DNA from 4 places in the Streptomyces sp. GDS52 genome. Region 3 is predicted to be linked to each of the others. Evidence: riboswitches for the same ligand, from Rfam matches in the RefSeq annotation. Region 3 holds a riboswitch; each other region holds the start of a gene.

Region 1 (3,945 bases), 480 kb from region 3:
CCCGGCCGGTCAGCCGGGAACGGCGGGCCTGGCGTCTGGTCTGCGAACGGTAGACCCGGGCCGCGGTCTGCTCACCGATCAGCCGGATCCTGGTAGCGGTGGAGAAGCGGTCCCGGTCCTTCACGGCCATGTCCCCGTCTCCCGTTCACATTTCATACGCGCGTACGTCCCCGGACACGGTACGGGACCGTCTCCGGGGACGTACGGACGACTGGCGGAGCCGGGTCGTCAGGCGTTGCGGAACCGCGGGAAGGCGCTGCGGCCCGCGTACACCGCGGCGTCGTCGAGGATCTCCTCGATGCGCAGCAGCTGGTTGTACTTGGCCACGCGCTCGGAACGGGCCGGGGCGCCGGTCTTGATCTGGCCGCAGTTGGTGGCGACGGCCAGGTCGGCGATGGTGACGTCCTCGGTCTCGCCGGAGCGGTGCGACATCATGCACTTGAAGCCGTTGCGCTGGGCCAGCTCGACGGCGTCCAGGGTCTCGGTCAGCGAACCGATCTGGTTCACCTTCACCAGCAGCGCGTTGGCGGTGGCCTCCTCGATGCCGCGGGCCAGGCGCTCCGGGTTGGTGACGAACAGGTCGTCGCCGACGATCTGGACCTTGTCGCCGAGCTTGTCGGTGAGGGCCTTCCAGCCGTCCCAGTCGTCCTCGAACAGCGGGTCCTCGATGGAGACCAGCGGGTACGCCTCGACCAGCTCGGCGTAGTACTCCGTCATCTCGGCGGCGGAGCGCTCCTTGCCCTCGAAGACGTACGAGCCGTCCTTGTAGAACTCGGAGGCGGCGACGTCGAGCGCCAGGGCGATCTGCTCGCCGGGGGTGTAACCGGCTTCCTTGATGGCCTCGAGGATGAGGTCGAGGGCCTCGCGGTTGGAGCCGAGGTTCGGGGCGAAGCCGCCCTCGTCGCCGAGGCCGGTGGCCAGGCCCTTGCTCTTCAGGACCTTCTTCAGCGTGTGGTAGACCTCGGTGCCCCAGCGCAGGGCCTCGGAGAAGGACTCCGCGCCGATCGGGGCGATCATGAACTCCTGGATGTCCACATTGGAGTCCGCGTGCGAGCCGCCGTTGAGGATGTTCATCATCGGCACCGGCAGCAGGTGCGCGTTGGGTCCGCCCAGGTAGCGGAAGAGGGGCAGGTCGCTGGCCTCGGAGGCGGCGTGGGCGACGGCCAGGGAGACGCCGAGGATGGCGTTGGCGCCGAGGGAGCCCTTGTTGTCGGTGGCGTCCAGGTCGAACATCGCCTGGTCGATCAGGCGCTGCTCGGTGGCGTCGTAGCCGACCAGCTCCGGGCCGATCTGCTCGATGACGGCCAGGACGGCCTTCTCCACTCCCTTGCCCTGGTAACGGTCGGGGTCACCGTCACGGAGTTCGATGGCCTCGAAGGCGCCGGTGGAGGCACCGGACGGAACGGCGGCACGACCCGTGCTGCCGTCGTCGAGGCCGACCTCGACCTCGACGGTGGGGTTGCCTCGGGAGTCCAGGATTTCCCGGGCTACGACGACGTCGATGGACGGCACGAGCATCTCCTTCATGGATGTGACGTGGATCAGCCGGGCCACGGGGCCCTGCGGAACCGAGCCTATCCGGCTCCGGGCGATCGGCCATCCGGTCGGCCGCCCCTCGGACGGAACCGAGAGTAAATTGTTTCCGAATGGAACAAAGACGGATCCGGAAACCGGGTCCCTCGTGTCCGCCGACCGGTACCGAGCACCGGACGTCGGGCACCGGGCGTCGGCAAGGACCCGCCCGTACGGAAAAGCCCCGCCCCGGTGCGTACGGGGAACACGCACCGGGGCGGGGGAAACCCCGTGGGGACGGGGAGGGGCTCCGTGGGGACGGAGCCCCCTGGGCCTGCGGCCGCGCCTTACTTCAGGTGCAGCTGCTGACCCGGGTAGATGAGGTCGGCGTCCTCGACGATGTCGTCGTTCAGCTCGAACACCTTGTTCCAGCCGCCCTTGACGTCGTGCTCCTCGGCGATCGAGCTGAGGGTGTCGCCCTTGACCACCTTGTACTCGCCGTCGCCCTTCTCGACCTTCTCGCCGGTCGGGGTGGTGACGGTCTTCTTCTCGGCGGCCGGACGCTCGTCGGAGCGGGAGGCCTTCTGCTCGGTGGAGCGCTCGGGGGCGGAGCCGGTGCTCTGCTTCTGAGTGCTCTGCTTCCGGGCGCTCTGTTCCTGAGCGTCCTGCTTCTGGGTGTTCTGCGAGTTCTGGGTGTTCTGCGAGGAACCGCTGTTCTGGTTGCCGGCGTTCTGGTTGCCGGAGCCGCCACCGGTGTGGGCGGCGTTGGACAGGCCCTTGCCGCAGACCGGCCAGGCGCCCTTGCCCTGGCCCGCGAGGACCTTCTCGGCTATCTCGATCTGCTGGGACTTGCTGGCCCGGTCGGCGGTGGCGGCGTACTGCGTGCCGCCGTAGCCGGCCCAGGTGGAGGCGGAGAACTGCAGGCCGCCGTAGTAGCCGTTGCCGGTGTTGATGGACCAGTTGCCGCCGGACTCGCACTGGGCGACGGTGTCCCACTCGGAGGCGGTGGCGGCGGAAGCGTTGCCGGCCGCCATCAGCGGGGCGGCGACGGCGGCACCCGTGACGCCGGCGACGGCGATGACCCGGGTGGCCTTGGACGGACGACGGTGCTTGCCCTTGCCGGAAAACAGCATGGAGGATCCCCTCACCGACGCCTACGAGGTGAGCTGTCGGGTTCGGGCCGGTTGAGTTGCCCGGCCGCGTCCCTCCCGGGACACGGCTTCACCCCTAGCCGATCCGGCGTCAATCTCCGGATGCGGCGCCTACCTTGGTTCCCCCGCTCCTGCCTACGGCGCATGACGCGACGAGTGTTCCCGTGCTGCCACTGGCAGGATTCGGCGTGGCGGCAGCCGGGGCCCGCGGTGGCGAGCGGTCCTGACCGTAGACACGCGCCCTGCGGATAATCAAAGACGATCAGGGCTTCTGAGACCTATCTCTCATCGCCTTTATAACGGACATTCAGCACGAAATATGACCTCAACTGCCGCCATCGACGCGCCTTTTCGAATGTCAGCCCTCGCCCGACCCGAATCCGAACACAAGCGCCTGACCGGGAAGGATGGGGTCGGAGACCGCCGCGCCCGCGGCCTCGTCGCCCCCGCTGTACTGGGTGAGCCATCCACCGCCGAGCGCAAGGGAGTCGGCGGCGACCGAGGGACCGATTCCGGCACCCACGGGAGCCCTGTCGGTCCGGGGCGAGCCGTCGAGGCCGCGCGAGAGGCCGAGACCGCCACGCGAGGCGTGCCGGCCGGAGCTTCCGGACTCGCGGTCCTCGCGCACCTGCTCCTCGGCGCTGGCGCCGCGGTGACGGCCGGTGGGGGCCTCACTCGCGGATGTGTCCGAAGAACCCGCCTTCTGTCCCGACTTGCCCGAGTCGCCCCCCTTGGCGGAGGCCGAGGCGGAGGGAGGAGCGGAAGCGGAGGGAGAGGCGTCCGGCTCGGCGTCCGAACCGCCGGACTTGGACCCTTCGTCCACCTCCTGCCCCTTACCTCCCTCAGCACTCTTGTCGCCGTTGCCCCCGTTGCCGCCCTTGCCGTCCGACGAGGCGCCGGAGGACTGCGAGGGCGCCGGGGTGGCGGAGCCTCCGGTGCCGGACGAGTCGTACGACGAGCCGCCGTCCGCGCCGGTGTCGGCGCCGGCCTTGCCCGAGTCGCCGCCCAGGCCCGACAGCAGGCCGCAGGCCCGCCACGCACCGACCCCCTGGTCGGCGAGGACCTTCTCGGCCACGGCTATCTGCTGCCCACGGCTGGCCTGGTCGGCACTGGACGCGTAGTCGAGGCCGCCGTACTTCTCCCAGTCCGCCTGGGTCAACTGCAGGCCGCCGTAGTAGCCGTTGCCGGAGTTCTGGCTCCATGAGCCACCGGTCTCGCACTCCGCGACCCGGTCCCAGGTCGGACCCTCGGCCGCGCTGGCGCCGCTGGCCCCGAGAAGCGG
Region 2 (3,945 bases), 2.6 Mb from region 3:
GGACCGGCACGGGTCGTCGAACACCTCGTCAACGTGGCCCGGACGTTCATCTTCGACACGGGCCTCGCCCCCGCGGCCGCCGGCGCCGCACTGTCGGCGCTCCGGCTGCTGCGCCGGGAGCCCGCGCGTGCCGCACGGGCGGGCGAGGTGGCGCGCGAACTGCACGGACGGCTGACGGCCGCGGGTCTTCACGCGGTGCGCCCCGACGCCGCGGTCGTCTCCGTGCGTGCCCCGTCCCCGGAGCAGGCCGTGCGATGGGCGGCCGACTGCCGGGCGGCCGGCCTGTCCGTGGGCTGCTTCCGTCCTCCTTCCGTGCCCGACGGCATCTCACGGCTCAGACTGACCGCCCGCGCGGACCTGTCCGGGGCCGAGATCGAACGCGCTGTACAGGTGGTCGGCGAGACGCGGCCATGAGTCGGCGGGGCACGGCCGTGGGTCGGCTCGGCAGCGGACGGTTCGGGCGGTGGTGCCGGGCGGGCGGTCGGGCCGGCGGTGCCGCCGGTCAGCGGAGCGCGGCCACGAACTTCGTCCAGCTCCCGGGGGAGACGAGCAGTGCGGGCCCGGACGGGGCCTTGGAATCGCGTACGGCGAGCAGCCCGGCACCCGGGCCGGTGGTCGGCCGGGCCGTCTCGACGCAGTTGTTCGCGCCCGTGCTGTAGCTGCTGCGCAGCCACCGCACAGCGTGCAGATCGGTGCTGGAGAGAAGGGTCCGAGGCGGTACGGGCATCGTGCCTCCTTACCCGCCGGCAGCTGTCCCGGCGATGAAATCCAACGAGTCCTCGGGCGAAAGGGCGTGGATCGAAAGGGCGTTGAAGGCCTCCGAGTACACCCGGAGGTCTTCTTTCCGCTCGAGATAGAGGCTACTCGTCAAGTGGTCGAGAACCACAACATCCAGATCGGAAGTGCGCGAAAATGAGAAGATGACGAAAGGGCCGGTGACGCCGATGTGCGCCCCTGCCGTGAACGGCAGGATCTGGAGCCGCACGTGGGGAAGGCGTGCCGCCTCCACGAGCCGGTTCAGCTGCCGGGTCATCACGCCGGGGCCGCCGACCTCCCGGCGCAGCACCGCCTCGTCCAGGACGGCGGCCAGCTCCAGGGGCGGCTCCGTCCGCAGCACGTCCTGCCGGGCCAGCCGTACTTCCACCAGTGCGTCCAGCCGCTCCCTCGAGGCGCCCTCCAGCGCGGCCTCGGTCACCGCCCGCGCGTACTCGGGTGTCTGCAACAGCCCGGGAACCACCGTGGTCTCCAGGGTGCGCATCGCGCCGGCCTGGGACTCCAGGCTGATGAAGTCCCGGTAGGTGGGCGGCAGTACCCCCCGGTAGGCGTGCCACCAGTGATGCCGTCCGTCACTGTCGTCGGACCCCGCCAACACCAGCAGCAACTCCCGCAACTGGCGGTCCGTCAGGCCGTAGGCGTCGAGCAGTAACCGCACATCGGCCGGTTTCGCCCTGCTCGTGCCCGTCTCGATCCGGCTCACCTTCGACTGGTGCCAGCCCACCAGACGGGCCGCCTCACCGCTGGTGAACCCCGCCGACGTGCGCAGCGAACGCAGTTCGGCACCCAGTTTCCGGCGGCGTACCGCGGGACCGTGCTGCATCGTTCCCCCTTACTCCCTCTGGGCCGCCCGTATACGGTCCCTCGTCGCAGAGTTCACCGTTTTGAGCGACAGATATATGCATATCTTGGCCGTATCGTCGCCCACGCCCCGTGGTGATGGCAGTCTGGCGGCGAAGCACCAGTGCGGGACCGTACTCGAATCAGCCGCTCCGTGCCGGACCGTGGACCCGTGGGAAAGGGACGACGTCGCCATGGCAGACCATCTGGAAGCATCCATCACTCTGCCGAGCGATCCGGCCTCGGTCTCCGCCGCGCGTGCCCATGTGATGGACACACTGGCGGAGTGGGGCATGCCGGCGGACACGGACGTGTCCGACACCGTACGGCTGATCGTGTCCGAACTGGCCACCAACGCCGTGCAGCACACCCTCGGGCAGTCACCCACGTTCACGGTGGACATCGCCCTCGACCACGACGAGCGGTTGCGCATCGGGGTGACCGACAGTCATCCGAGGTTCCCCAAGCGGCTCCCCGCCGCGGTCCAGCAGGACAACGGCCGGGGGCTGGTCATCATCCGCTGGCTGACCGCGGAGTGCGGCGGCAGGATGAGGGTCCGCCCGACCAGGGAAGGCGGCAAGACCGTCTTCGTCGTACTCCCGTGGGCCGTCCCGGCCGAGCCGGTCACGGCGGCGGGACGGCAGGAGCCGTAGGGGGCCGCGAGGGAACAGCGCGGCCCCGGCCGCGTCGGTGACCGTCCGACGGAGGGGCGGGGGCGGCGGCAGGGGGGAATGCCGCCGCCCCCGCGGATCAGCCGACCCGGCCGTACCAGACGCTGCGGGTCCAGATCTTCTGCAGGCGTACCACGTCCCCGGTCTTCGGGGCGTGCCAGATCTTGTTCTGACCCGCGTAGATGCCGACGTGGTAGACGTTCTGACCCGAGTGGAAGAACACCAGGTCGCCCGCCTTGCGGCTGGAGGCCGAGATCTTGCGTGTCTTGTTGTACTGCTGGGCTGCGGTACGCGGCAGTTGCTTACCCGCCTTCTTGTACGAGTAGAGGGTCAGGCCGGAGCAGTCGAAGCGGGACGGTCCGGTGGCGCCCCACCGGTAGGGCGCCCCCTTCTTGGCCGCCGCGACCTGGAGGGCCTTGGTGGCCGAACTCGCGGCCGCCGCCTCCGAGGCCGCACCGGGAACCACGAGTGAGCCGCCCACTGCGGCGAGGGTGAGGGCCGAGGCCGTGCCGGCCCGGGCCATGAGAGACGGGACACGATTGAGCGCGGACATGCGCAACCCTTCGTCAGCCGCCTGTGAAGGATGACCTGTCGGATTCGGGCTGGCGAAGTTGCCCGGCCGCACCTGTGCGGCTTCACCCCAAGGGCTGCTCGGCACGGGAATCCCCGCGCCGGCGACCCGTCATGCTCGGGTCCTCCACTCCTGCCGATCCACTCCTGTCGACCGGTCATCCGGGCGGCGGCAGGACTCGGCGTCCGCCCGGATCGCCCCGCCGCGGTGGCGGGGGCTTGTCGTCAGTGAGCGATCTTGGCAATGGTTGGCCCGAAATCCCACCTGAGCCAGGGGTTTGTGTTGTTACTCACCACTCATCCGTTCGGGTGGACAGTGCTGCGTCCGGACTTCCGTCCAGAGCGCCGAGGAGCCCCGGACCAGCATCGGAATGCTTGATTCCGAAAGGGGGCGCGCGCGGTGCGCAACCTTGGCGGCCCGAAAAGAAGTCGTGCGTCTACGCCGCTTGGGGGTAAGCCTTTTGGTCCGTTTCAACTCCGGTGCGGACATGTCACCGGCGCACGCCCCGACCGGGCCGGTAGGGCGTCAACTGCCGGATCCCGGCGGCAGGATGACGCGGGCCGTGCGCCGCTCGCCGTCCAGCACCCGCAACGCGCGGGCCAGGGTGGCGGTGTGCAGTTCGGTCTCGCCGCGCCTGTGCATCAGGGCCAGCGCGTCGCGCAGGGCGACGGCCTTGCCGACCAGTGCCTGCGCGGCACGCAGCCCCCGGTAGGTGTCGCCGTCGCGGGCCGGGTTGATCCGGCCGAGCAGGTCGACGGCCTCGAGGTAACGGTCGATCAGCTCGGCCTCGGCCCGGGTCAGCGCGGGCAGCGGCGGCAGTTCGGGTGGCAGCATCGGCGGCTCACCTCGTACCGGGAGCGGCCCGGAGGCCCTCGCGGCGGGTCACGATCCGGTCCGCGAGGCCGTAGTCCACCGCCGCCCGGGCGTCGAGGACCGTCTCCCGCTCGAAGTCCGACCGCGCCTGCTCCGGGGTGCGGTGGGTGTGCCGGACCAGCATCTCCTCGAGCCGGGCCCGAACGCGTGACAACTCCTCGGCCCGGACGGCCAGGTCGCTCGCCCGGCCCTCCACCGGTTCCGTCAGCGCGGGCT
Region 3 (3,945 bases):
TGTACGGCGTGCACGGCATGCACGGCGCGACGGGCCTCGCGTATGCCCCGCACCCCGCGTACCCCGGGCACCTCGGGCATTCCGCGTACCGGCCGAACCCGTACGCGTACCCGTACCGCCCCTGAGACGTACCGCCCCTGAAACGCCTGACCGGCAGTCCTGACGTCGGGGGGTCGTCGTCAGGACTGCCGGGGCTGTGGTCGTCTCAGACCGTGAGGCCCTTCGACTGGAGCCAGGCCATCGGGTCGATGCCCGCGCCGGAGCCGGTGTGGACCTCCAGGTGGAGGTGGGCGCCGGTGGAGTTGCCGGTGGAGCCGACGCGGCCGATCACGTCGCCGGTGTTGACCTGCTGGCCGACGCTGACGCTGATGGAGGACTGGTGGGCGTACCAGATCTCGGTGCCGTCGTCGAGCGTCAGCACGGTCTTGTAGCCGTAGGAGCCGTCCCAGCCGGCGGAGGTGATCGTGCCGGTGTGGACCGCCTTGATCAGCGTGCCCGTGGGAGCGGCGAAGTCCAGGCCGGTGTGCTGGCCGGAGGCCCAGTAGGCGCCGGCCTGACCGAAGGTCGAGGAGACGGTGTACGAGGAGGTGGGCAGCGCGTACTGCCGGGCCAGCTCGGCGAGGCGCTCGGCCTCGGCCTTCTGCTTGGCCTCCTCCTCCGCCTTCCGCTTCTCCTCGGCGGCCTTCTCCTCCGCCGCCTTCTTCGCGGCGGCGGCCTTCTCCTTGGCCTCCTTCTCCGCGGCGGCGACGGCCTCGGCGGCGGCCTTGTCCTCGGCCTGGCTCTGCTGCTGCTCGACCTGGGCCATGATCCGGGCGTGCAGCGCCTCGCCGGCGTCGGAGCCGGAGCCGCCCTGCTCGGTGACCTCGTCGGCGACCGCAGCGATGTCGCTGAGCGCGGTGGCGGAACCCGCGGGGGTTTCCTCTTCGGAGATGAGGGAACCGACAGAGGGAAGGTCCGGCATCGAGATCGAGACCGGCGGCTTGCCGGTCTGGGCGCTGGCCATGCCGCCACCGGCGACGGCCGCTATGACACCGACACCCAGAACCGTGGAGCTGCGGGCGAGGCCTCCGCCGCGCTGCTTGCCGACGCGGTGCCGACCGCGCACGGGGCGGACGGACTCCTCGGTGGGATTCCACTCCTCGAAGGGACCCTCGTCGGGGCGGGCACCGCCGTAGACGAAGGGATCGCCGTCGTACTGGCTCGGGATGAAGGGGGCCTCGGGAGCAGGCCGGTTCGACGCCACCTGGGCGTACTCCTTTCCTTCCTTCTCGCCTACCGGGTTAGCTGACGGGTTCGGAGCAGGAAGGTCTCCTACGCGCGTATACCCTCCGTGTCTCCACGGGGGTACCGACGCGATTCACCCCAAGATGTTGGTTCCCCGGTTCCCTTGCGGGATTCGGCGCATGCGCACGGAGCCGACTCGTGTGACGGCTGGGACGACCGCGCTGCGTTATCGAACGTTAATAGAGGTAGGGGTCGGATTCCAAGCCGTTCCTCTTGATCGTTAACGATTTCCACACGGACTTAAGCGCTACCGCCGGGCAAAAGCGGGCGAGTTGACTCTGCCTCACGCGTCACATTGGACTTGACGGTTTATCAGTTGTTATGCGCAGCGCGGTGGCCCGATCACCTGGCGTGACAACGGTGCGGAAGCCGGGACGAGGAGCCGGAGCGGCGAGGCGGAAGCCGAGAACGGCCGAGGGCCGGAACCCTTTCGGATTCCGGCCCTCGGCCTTCAGTAGCGGGGACAGGATTTGAACCTGCGACCTCTGGGTTATGAGCCCAGCGAGCTACCGAGCTGCTCCACCCCGCGTCGTTGTGTCACCAGCATACGGCATGCGGGGGACACTCCGCACACTCCTTGTCGTCGCCGTCGCGTCACCGGCCGATCAGATGGTCGTTCGGTGCCGTGGCGGCCTCCTCGTGCTCGGGCAGTACGACGACCTGGGCGCCCCCGGCGGCCAGCACTCCGCTGCCGTCGGCGTCCGCCACGAAGGTGTCCGGCTCCCGCCAGGCGGTGACCACCCGCCGCACCCCCGCGTCCAGGATCAGCCGCGCACAGGGCGCCGGACGCGAGGCGCGGCGCGCACAGGGTTCCAGGCTGGAGTACACGGTGGCGGTCGTGAGCCGCGGATCCGTGGGGTCGGTCTTGGCGAGGGCGGCCTCCTCGGCGTGCACCAGCGGGTCGCCGCCCTCCCGGGAGTGGCCGCGGGCCAGTTCGGTGCCGTCGGCCGCGACCACCACCGCGCCCACGCTGAAGGCCGTCTCCGACGGCGGGCACTGAGCCGCCAGTTCACAGGCGAGGGCCAGCCAGTGGTGGTCGGCGGCGACGGGGAGCGGGCCGGCGCCGGGGGCGGTGGGCTCGTAGCGCATGAGGACGACGTCGCCGACCTGGCGGGTCTCCAGCAGCCGCAGCCGACCGCCCTGGTAGGCACCGGGGCCGAAGAGGCGGGCGGCGTCCGGGTCGCCGACGAAGAGCGGGGCGAGGACCAACTGGAGCTCGTCGGCGAGGCCCTGGGTGAGGAGCTGGGTGTGGATCAGGCCGCCGCCCTCCACCATGAGCCGCCGGACGCCGTACACGTCGTACAGGTGCGTGAGGAGCCGCCGCCAGTCGAGTGCGGCGCCGAGCGGTACGACGTCGGTGGCGAGGCCGTGCGCGCGGGCGCGTTCGGCACCCTCGTCGGTCGTGTAGAGGACCTTCTCGCCGCCGGTGTGCCAGAACCGCGCCGCCGGGTCCAGGTCGCCGGAGCCGCTGACGCTGACCTTCAGCGGGTACGCGGACCGGCCCTCGGCGACCCGGGCGGCCCGCCGCTCGGGCGAGTTGACCAGCAGGCGGGGGTTGTCGGCGCGGATCGTGCCGGCGCCGATCAGGATCGCGTCGACCGACGCCCGTACCTCGTCGACCCGGTCGAAGTCGGCCGGGCCGGACAGCAGCAGCCGCTCGGGGCCGGTGTCGTCGAGGTAGCCGTCCAGGGAGACGGCGGCGGACAGCAGGACGTACGGGTGGGGCATCGACGCGCTCCTGGAAGGACAGGGGATTCGGAAACTGCGGGAACTGCGGATCGCTGAACTGATTCAAGTCTGACAACCGGATCGTGGGACCGGGCGGACCCCTATGAGGGTCGTCCCCCCCTCTTGTGTGGGTGGTACCACGGACGGTCGTCGCGCGGGGGCGGCCGTGAGCGTGGAAGCACCGTGGAAACAACGCGAGAAGATGGGACAGAGGCGACGAAAATTCCGGCCCCCCGCCCCGTGCCGCACCGGCCGCAGCCCCGTCTGGCGAAGAGCCCCCATCGACGCCGACAGCGCGACCGTACTCCTCGCCCGTGGTGAGTTCGCGCTGATCCTGGCCGCCATGGCCACCGGCGCGGGGCTGGACGGCCGGCTCACCGCGTTCATCGCCGGGTACGTGCTCGCCCTCGCCGTCCTCGGCCCGGTGCTCGCCGGACGGGCCGACCTGCTCGCGCGCCCTGCGTGCCGTACAGGCACGGCGCTCCGACCACGGGCCCCCACCCGACGCCCCGGATCATGGGCCCCCACCCGACGCCCCGGGCCACGGGCCCGCGCCCGGCGCTCCGGAGGACGGGCCCGCACCCGACCTGGACACCGGGCGCGACCGGGAGGTGGAGCCCCTGCCGGCCGAGGCCGAGCGGTAGGGCCGGTCCGGGCGCCCGGGCCGACGCCGGTGGCGGTCCGGGCACCCGGGTGTCGACGCCGGTGGCGGTCAGGGCTCGATCAGACCGACCCGGATGGCGTACCGGGTGAGTTCCAGCCGGTCCTTCAGGTCGAGTTTGGCCAGCAGATTGGCGCGGTGGCGCTCCACGGTCTTGGGACTGATGACGAGGAGGTCGGCGATCTGCTGCGAGGTGTGCCCCTCGGCGACCAGTTTGAGGATCTCCTCCTCCCGGTCCGTGATGGCCTTGGCGGGCAGGCTCCGGCCGTCCC
Region 4 (3,945 bases), 830 kb from region 3:
GGCGTCCCGGTCTCGTGGTCCACCGCGATGCTGATCGCACCGACCGTGGAACCGGACTGCTTGGGCTTGACGACCAGCTTGTAGGCGTCGCGGCCGGCCACCTGCGCGGTGCCGTCGACGGTGACGGACGTGGTGTCGTCGACCGCCTTCAGCGCCTCCTCGGCGAAGCCCTTCGGCGTGGCCGGGGGCTGCTGCTTCCGGTCCTCGCCCTCGTCGGACTCGTCGGCCGTGCCGTGGTAGACCTCGTTGGACGCGCTGTCGTAGCCCCAGACGTCCTTGCCGTTGTGGATCAGGCTGTACTCGGCGGCGTTCTCGAGCAGCGACACCTTCTGCCGGTCGGGGCCGTCGACCGCGACGCGCAGGGTGTGCGTACCGGAGGCCAGCTCGGTGAGCTTGGCGGACGGGTCGGCGGACGAGCCGCCCTCGCCGCCGCCCAGGGCGCCGGAGGCCAGGCTGCTCTCCAGGCCGCCGAGGTCCGGCAGTCCGAGGTCGGTGGTGATCTTCACGGTGCCGGACAGCCGCTCGGTGTCCGACTCGGCCATCTTCTCGATGAGCTGCGCGGCGGTGATCTCCGGCAGGTCCGGGTCGCCGGAGTTCGCGATCGCGGGGACGAGCCCGATGGTCGCGACCGCCACTCCCATCACCGTGACCGGGACGATGTACCGCGCGGCCCTGCGCCGGCCCGCGCCCGGCTCGCGGGTCGCCCCCGCGGTCGTCGTGTCGTCGGATTCGTACGGTGCCATGTGTGCCCTACCTCCGTGGTCGGCGGCGGCCTGCGTCTCGTGTTCCTCGCACCAGTCACACCCTGAGCCGCCCTTCTCACCCGAATCGGTGAGGAGTGGTGTCCGTCATGGTCCATCTGACCAAACACCACACGAGGAAGCGTCAGACCCCGGACTCAACTCCGTGTACTGCTGCGGTATGACACGAGGAGGTGTTCCCTCCCCCGACCAGTAGGGGTCGGAGTCGGGGACGGGGACGGCGGGCGGGTCAGCCGGCCCGGTGCACCACCGCGTCGCACAGGTCGACCAGGGCCGTCTTCGATTCGCACTCCGGCAGCGGTGCCAGCACCGCGCGCGCCTCCTGCGCATAGCGCACGGTGTCCCGGCGGGCCTGCTCCAACGCGGGGTGCGCGCGCAGCAGTCGCAGTGCCTCGGCGTGCCGGTCGTCGTCACTGAGGTCGGAGTCCAGCAGCTCGCACAGCGCGATGTCCTCGGGCAGACCCTGCCGGGCCGCCCGCTCGCGCAGCCGCAGCACGGGCAGGGTCGGAATGCCCTCGCGCAGGTCGGTGCCCGGGGTCTTGCCGGACTCGTGGGAGTCGGAGGCGATGTCCAGCACGTCGTCGGCGAGCTGGAAGGCGATCCCGAGCCGCTCGCCGTACTGGGTCAGCACGTCCACGACCGCGTCGTCCGCCCCGGACATCATGGCGCCGAACCGGCACGAGACGGCGACCAGTGAGCCGGTCTTGCCACCGAGGACGTCCAGGTAGTGGTCGACCGGATCGCGTCCGTCCTGCGGCCCCGCGGTCTCCAGGATCTGACCGGAGACCAGCCGCTCGAACGCCTCCGCCTGCACCCGTACGGCCTCCGGCCCGAGGTCGGCCAGGATGTGCGAGGCGCGCGCGAAGAGGAAGTCGCCGGTGAGGACCGCGACGGAGTTGCCCCAGCGGGTGTTCGCGCTGGGCACCCCGCGCCGCACACCCGCGTCGTCCATCACGTCGTCGTGGTACAGCGTGGCCAGGTGGGTCAGCTCCACGACCACGGCGGACGGTACGACGCCGGGCGCGTGGGGGTCCCCGAACTGGGCGGCGAGCATCACGAGCAGCGGCCGGAACCGCTTGCCGCCGGCCCGCACCAGGTGCTGGGCGGCGCCCGTGATGAAGGGGACCTCACTCTTGGTGGCCTCGAGCAACCCTTCCTCGACAGCCGTCATCCCGGCCCGGACATCGGCTTCCAGAGCCTGGTCCCGCACGCTCAGCCCGAATGGCCCGACGACGGTCACGAGGGGTCTCCTGTCTGCTGGTGTCCACTGACGCTCAGACGTCTTGCACCGTTCACCACTGGGTCGCTGGTTGTCGATAGGTCGCTGACATCACTCGAGTCAGCGTATCCGGTCATGTTTCGATCACCGCCAGCACCCACATTCCCCGAACTCACCCACAGCACGCACGGACGGCACGTCACGGCACCCTCCGATATCGGATCACCATCAGATCGTTTTCGACCAGTCGACGGCAAAGGACATCAGGCGGCTTTCCGGGCACACCTCACCCATCCTCCGGGCACACCCCGGACCGCATCTCGACACACGGCCCATCCTGCCCGCCCCGTTGACCGATTTGCCGCAATTGCCAAACAGGTTCCCGTTGGCGGCAAATGCGCCCACGCGGTGCGGCCAGTGAGGTCGGTCACGCGCGCCCCGACCCGCCCACGACTCCCCCGAGGAGACGCTTCCCCTTGCCCCGAACGTGAGTTGGCCGTCGGCACCCACAAAGGATCAAGTCCCCCAAATAGCCCAAGACAAGATCAAACGGCGTCATACGTGACGCTCGCACTTGTTCCCGACATGCGCTCTCGCATACGTTCCCGGCCTGTCGGGCGGACGCCGAATCCTGCCACCGCCCGCACCACCCGTCGATCAACTCACTCACGCACGGCAGGAGCGGGGGACCCAGGTAAGTCGCCGGACCGGTCCGCACCGGGACGGCTCGGGGTGAAGCCACGCCCGCAGGGGCGCGGCCGGGCACTCTCCCGCCCGAACCCGACAGCTCACCTCGCAGGCGTAGGAGAGGAACGCACCCATGTCCGCCATGCCCGCATCCGGTCGGCGCCGCTTCGGCCGCACCCGCCTCGTCCGCTCCCTCGCCGTCGCCGCCGTCGCAGCGATCGCCCTTCCGGTGTTCGGCGCCACCAGCGCCTCCGCCGCTCCCGCCGCCCCCGTGTCGTCCGCCCCGGCCGCCGTCGGCACCGCGACGGCGTACCCCGACACCCTCGACGGCTGGATCCGCGAGTCGCTGTCGATCATGGCGCAGCACGGCATCCCCGGCAGCTACGACTCCATCCACCGCAACATCATGCGCGAGTCCTCCGGCAACCCGCAGGCCATCAACCTGTGGGACTCCAACGCCGTCGCCGGCACCCCGTCGAAGGGCCTGCTGCAGGTCATCGACCCGACCTTCCGGGCGTACCACGTGCCCGGCACGGCCCTCGACCCGTTCGACCCGGTCGCGAACATCACGGCCGCCTGCAACTACGCGGCGGACCGCTACGGCTCGATCGACAACGTCTTCGGCGCCTACTGAGACGTCCGGGCGCACCGGGACACGCCCGGCCCACGGGGTCACCCGTGGGGGTGGAGACCGGAACGGCACGCGTGGGGGCGCGTGCCGCCCCGCCCCGCCCCGCCCGTCCCGCCGAACAACCGCTCGAGGACGACGGCCACGCCGTCGTCCTCGTTCGTCGTGGTGATCTCGTCGGCCACCGCCTTCAGCTCGGGGTGCGCGTTGGCCATGGCGACACCGTGGGCCGCCCAGTGGAACATCGGGACGTCGTTGGGCATGTCGCCGAAGGCGACGGTCCGTTCCCGGCTCAGTCCCAGGTGCTCGGCGGCCAGCGCCAGTCCCGTCGCCTTGGTGACACCGCACGGCTGGAGCTCCACGGTGCCCGGTCCCGACATGGTGACCGTGGCCAGCGAACCGACCACCGAACGCGCCGTCGCCGCCAACTCGTCGTCACTCAGGAAGGGGTGGCGCAACAGCACCTTGGTGATCGGCAGCACCCACAGATCGTCCCGTCGTCCGATCCGGACGGCGGGCAGCGTCGGGTGCGGCATCCGGTAGCCCGGCTCGATCAGGGTGAGTCCGTCGACCCCGTCCTGGTCGACCGCGGCGTACACCTCCCCCACCTCGGCCTCGATCTTGCCGAGCGCGGTCTCCGCCAGTTCCCG

What was found. A riboswitch is a leader RNA that binds a small molecule or an ion and turns the genes downstream of it on or off. The one in region 3 is predicted to bind cyclic di-AMP.
Region 1: it holds a riboswitch for cyclic di-AMP, as region 3 does, so the genes downstream of both, ACTWJ9_RS19700 (transglycosylase family protein) here and ACTWJ9_RS17395 (M23 family metallopeptidase) in region 3, are expected to answer to the same signal.
Region 2: it holds a riboswitch for cyclic di-AMP, as region 3 does, so the genes downstream of both, ACTWJ9_RS29155 (C40 family peptidase) here and ACTWJ9_RS17395 (M23 family metallopeptidase) in region 3, are expected to answer to the same signal.
Region 4: it holds a riboswitch for cyclic di-AMP, as region 3 does, so the genes downstream of both, ACTWJ9_RS13475 (transglycosylase SLT domain-containing protein) here and ACTWJ9_RS17395 (M23 family metallopeptidase) in region 3, are expected to answer to the same signal.

Annotation. Positions count from the first base shown of each region.
Region 1 is NZ_CM125966.1:4,291,739-4,295,683, reverse strand. It holds gene ACTWJ9_RS19710 (FtsB family cell division protein) at 1-130, opposite strand, end outside; gene eno (phosphopyruvate hydratase) at 229-1,512, opposite strand; gene ACTWJ9_RS19700 (transglycosylase family protein) at 1,860-2,645, opposite strand; cyclic di-AMP (ydaO/yuaA leader) riboswitch at 2,649-2,816, opposite strand; gene ACTWJ9_RS19695 (transglycosylase family protein) at 3,022-3,945, opposite strand, start outside.
Region 2 is NZ_CM125966.1:6,366,601-6,370,545, forward strand. It holds gene ACTWJ9_RS29135 (8-amino-7-oxononanoate synthase) at 1-414, shown strand, start outside; gene ACTWJ9_RS29140 (DUF397 domain-containing protein) at 503-727, opposite strand; gene ACTWJ9_RS29145 (helix-turn-helix domain-containing protein) at 737-1,597, opposite strand; gene ACTWJ9_RS29150 (ATP-binding protein) at 1,809-2,267, shown strand; gene ACTWJ9_RS29155 (C40 family peptidase) at 2,365-2,838, opposite strand; cyclic di-AMP (ydaO/yuaA leader) riboswitch at 2,842-2,972, opposite strand; gene ACTWJ9_RS29160 (hypothetical protein) at 3,382-3,690, opposite strand; gene ACTWJ9_RS29165 (ATP-dependent Clp protease proteolytic subunit) at 3,698-3,945, opposite strand, start outside.
Region 3 is NZ_CM125966.1:3,816,166-3,820,110, reverse strand. It holds gene ACTWJ9_RS17400 (PrsW family intramembrane metalloprotease) at 1-125, shown strand, start outside; gene ACTWJ9_RS17395 (M23 family metallopeptidase) at 206-1,243, opposite strand; cyclic di-AMP (ydaO/yuaA leader) riboswitch at 1,255-1,412, opposite strand; tRNA gene ACTWJ9_RS17390 (tRNA-Met) at 1,740-1,813, opposite strand; gene ACTWJ9_RS17385 (dihydrofolate reductase family protein) at 1,879-3,012, opposite strand; partial or broken gene ACTWJ9_RS17380 (cation:proton antiporter) at 3,299-3,467, shown strand; gene ACTWJ9_RS17375 (response regulator transcription factor) at 3,725-3,945, opposite strand, start outside.
Region 4 is NZ_CM125966.1:2,981,196-2,985,140, forward strand. It holds gene ACTWJ9_RS13465 (LolA family protein) at 1-743, opposite strand, end outside; gene ACTWJ9_RS13470 (polyprenyl synthetase family protein) at 991-2,001, opposite strand; cyclic di-AMP (ydaO/yuaA leader) riboswitch at 2,634-2,797, shown strand; gene ACTWJ9_RS13475 (transglycosylase SLT domain-containing protein) at 2,810-3,301, shown strand; gene ACTWJ9_RS13480 (HAD family hydrolase) at 3,340-3,945, opposite strand, start outside.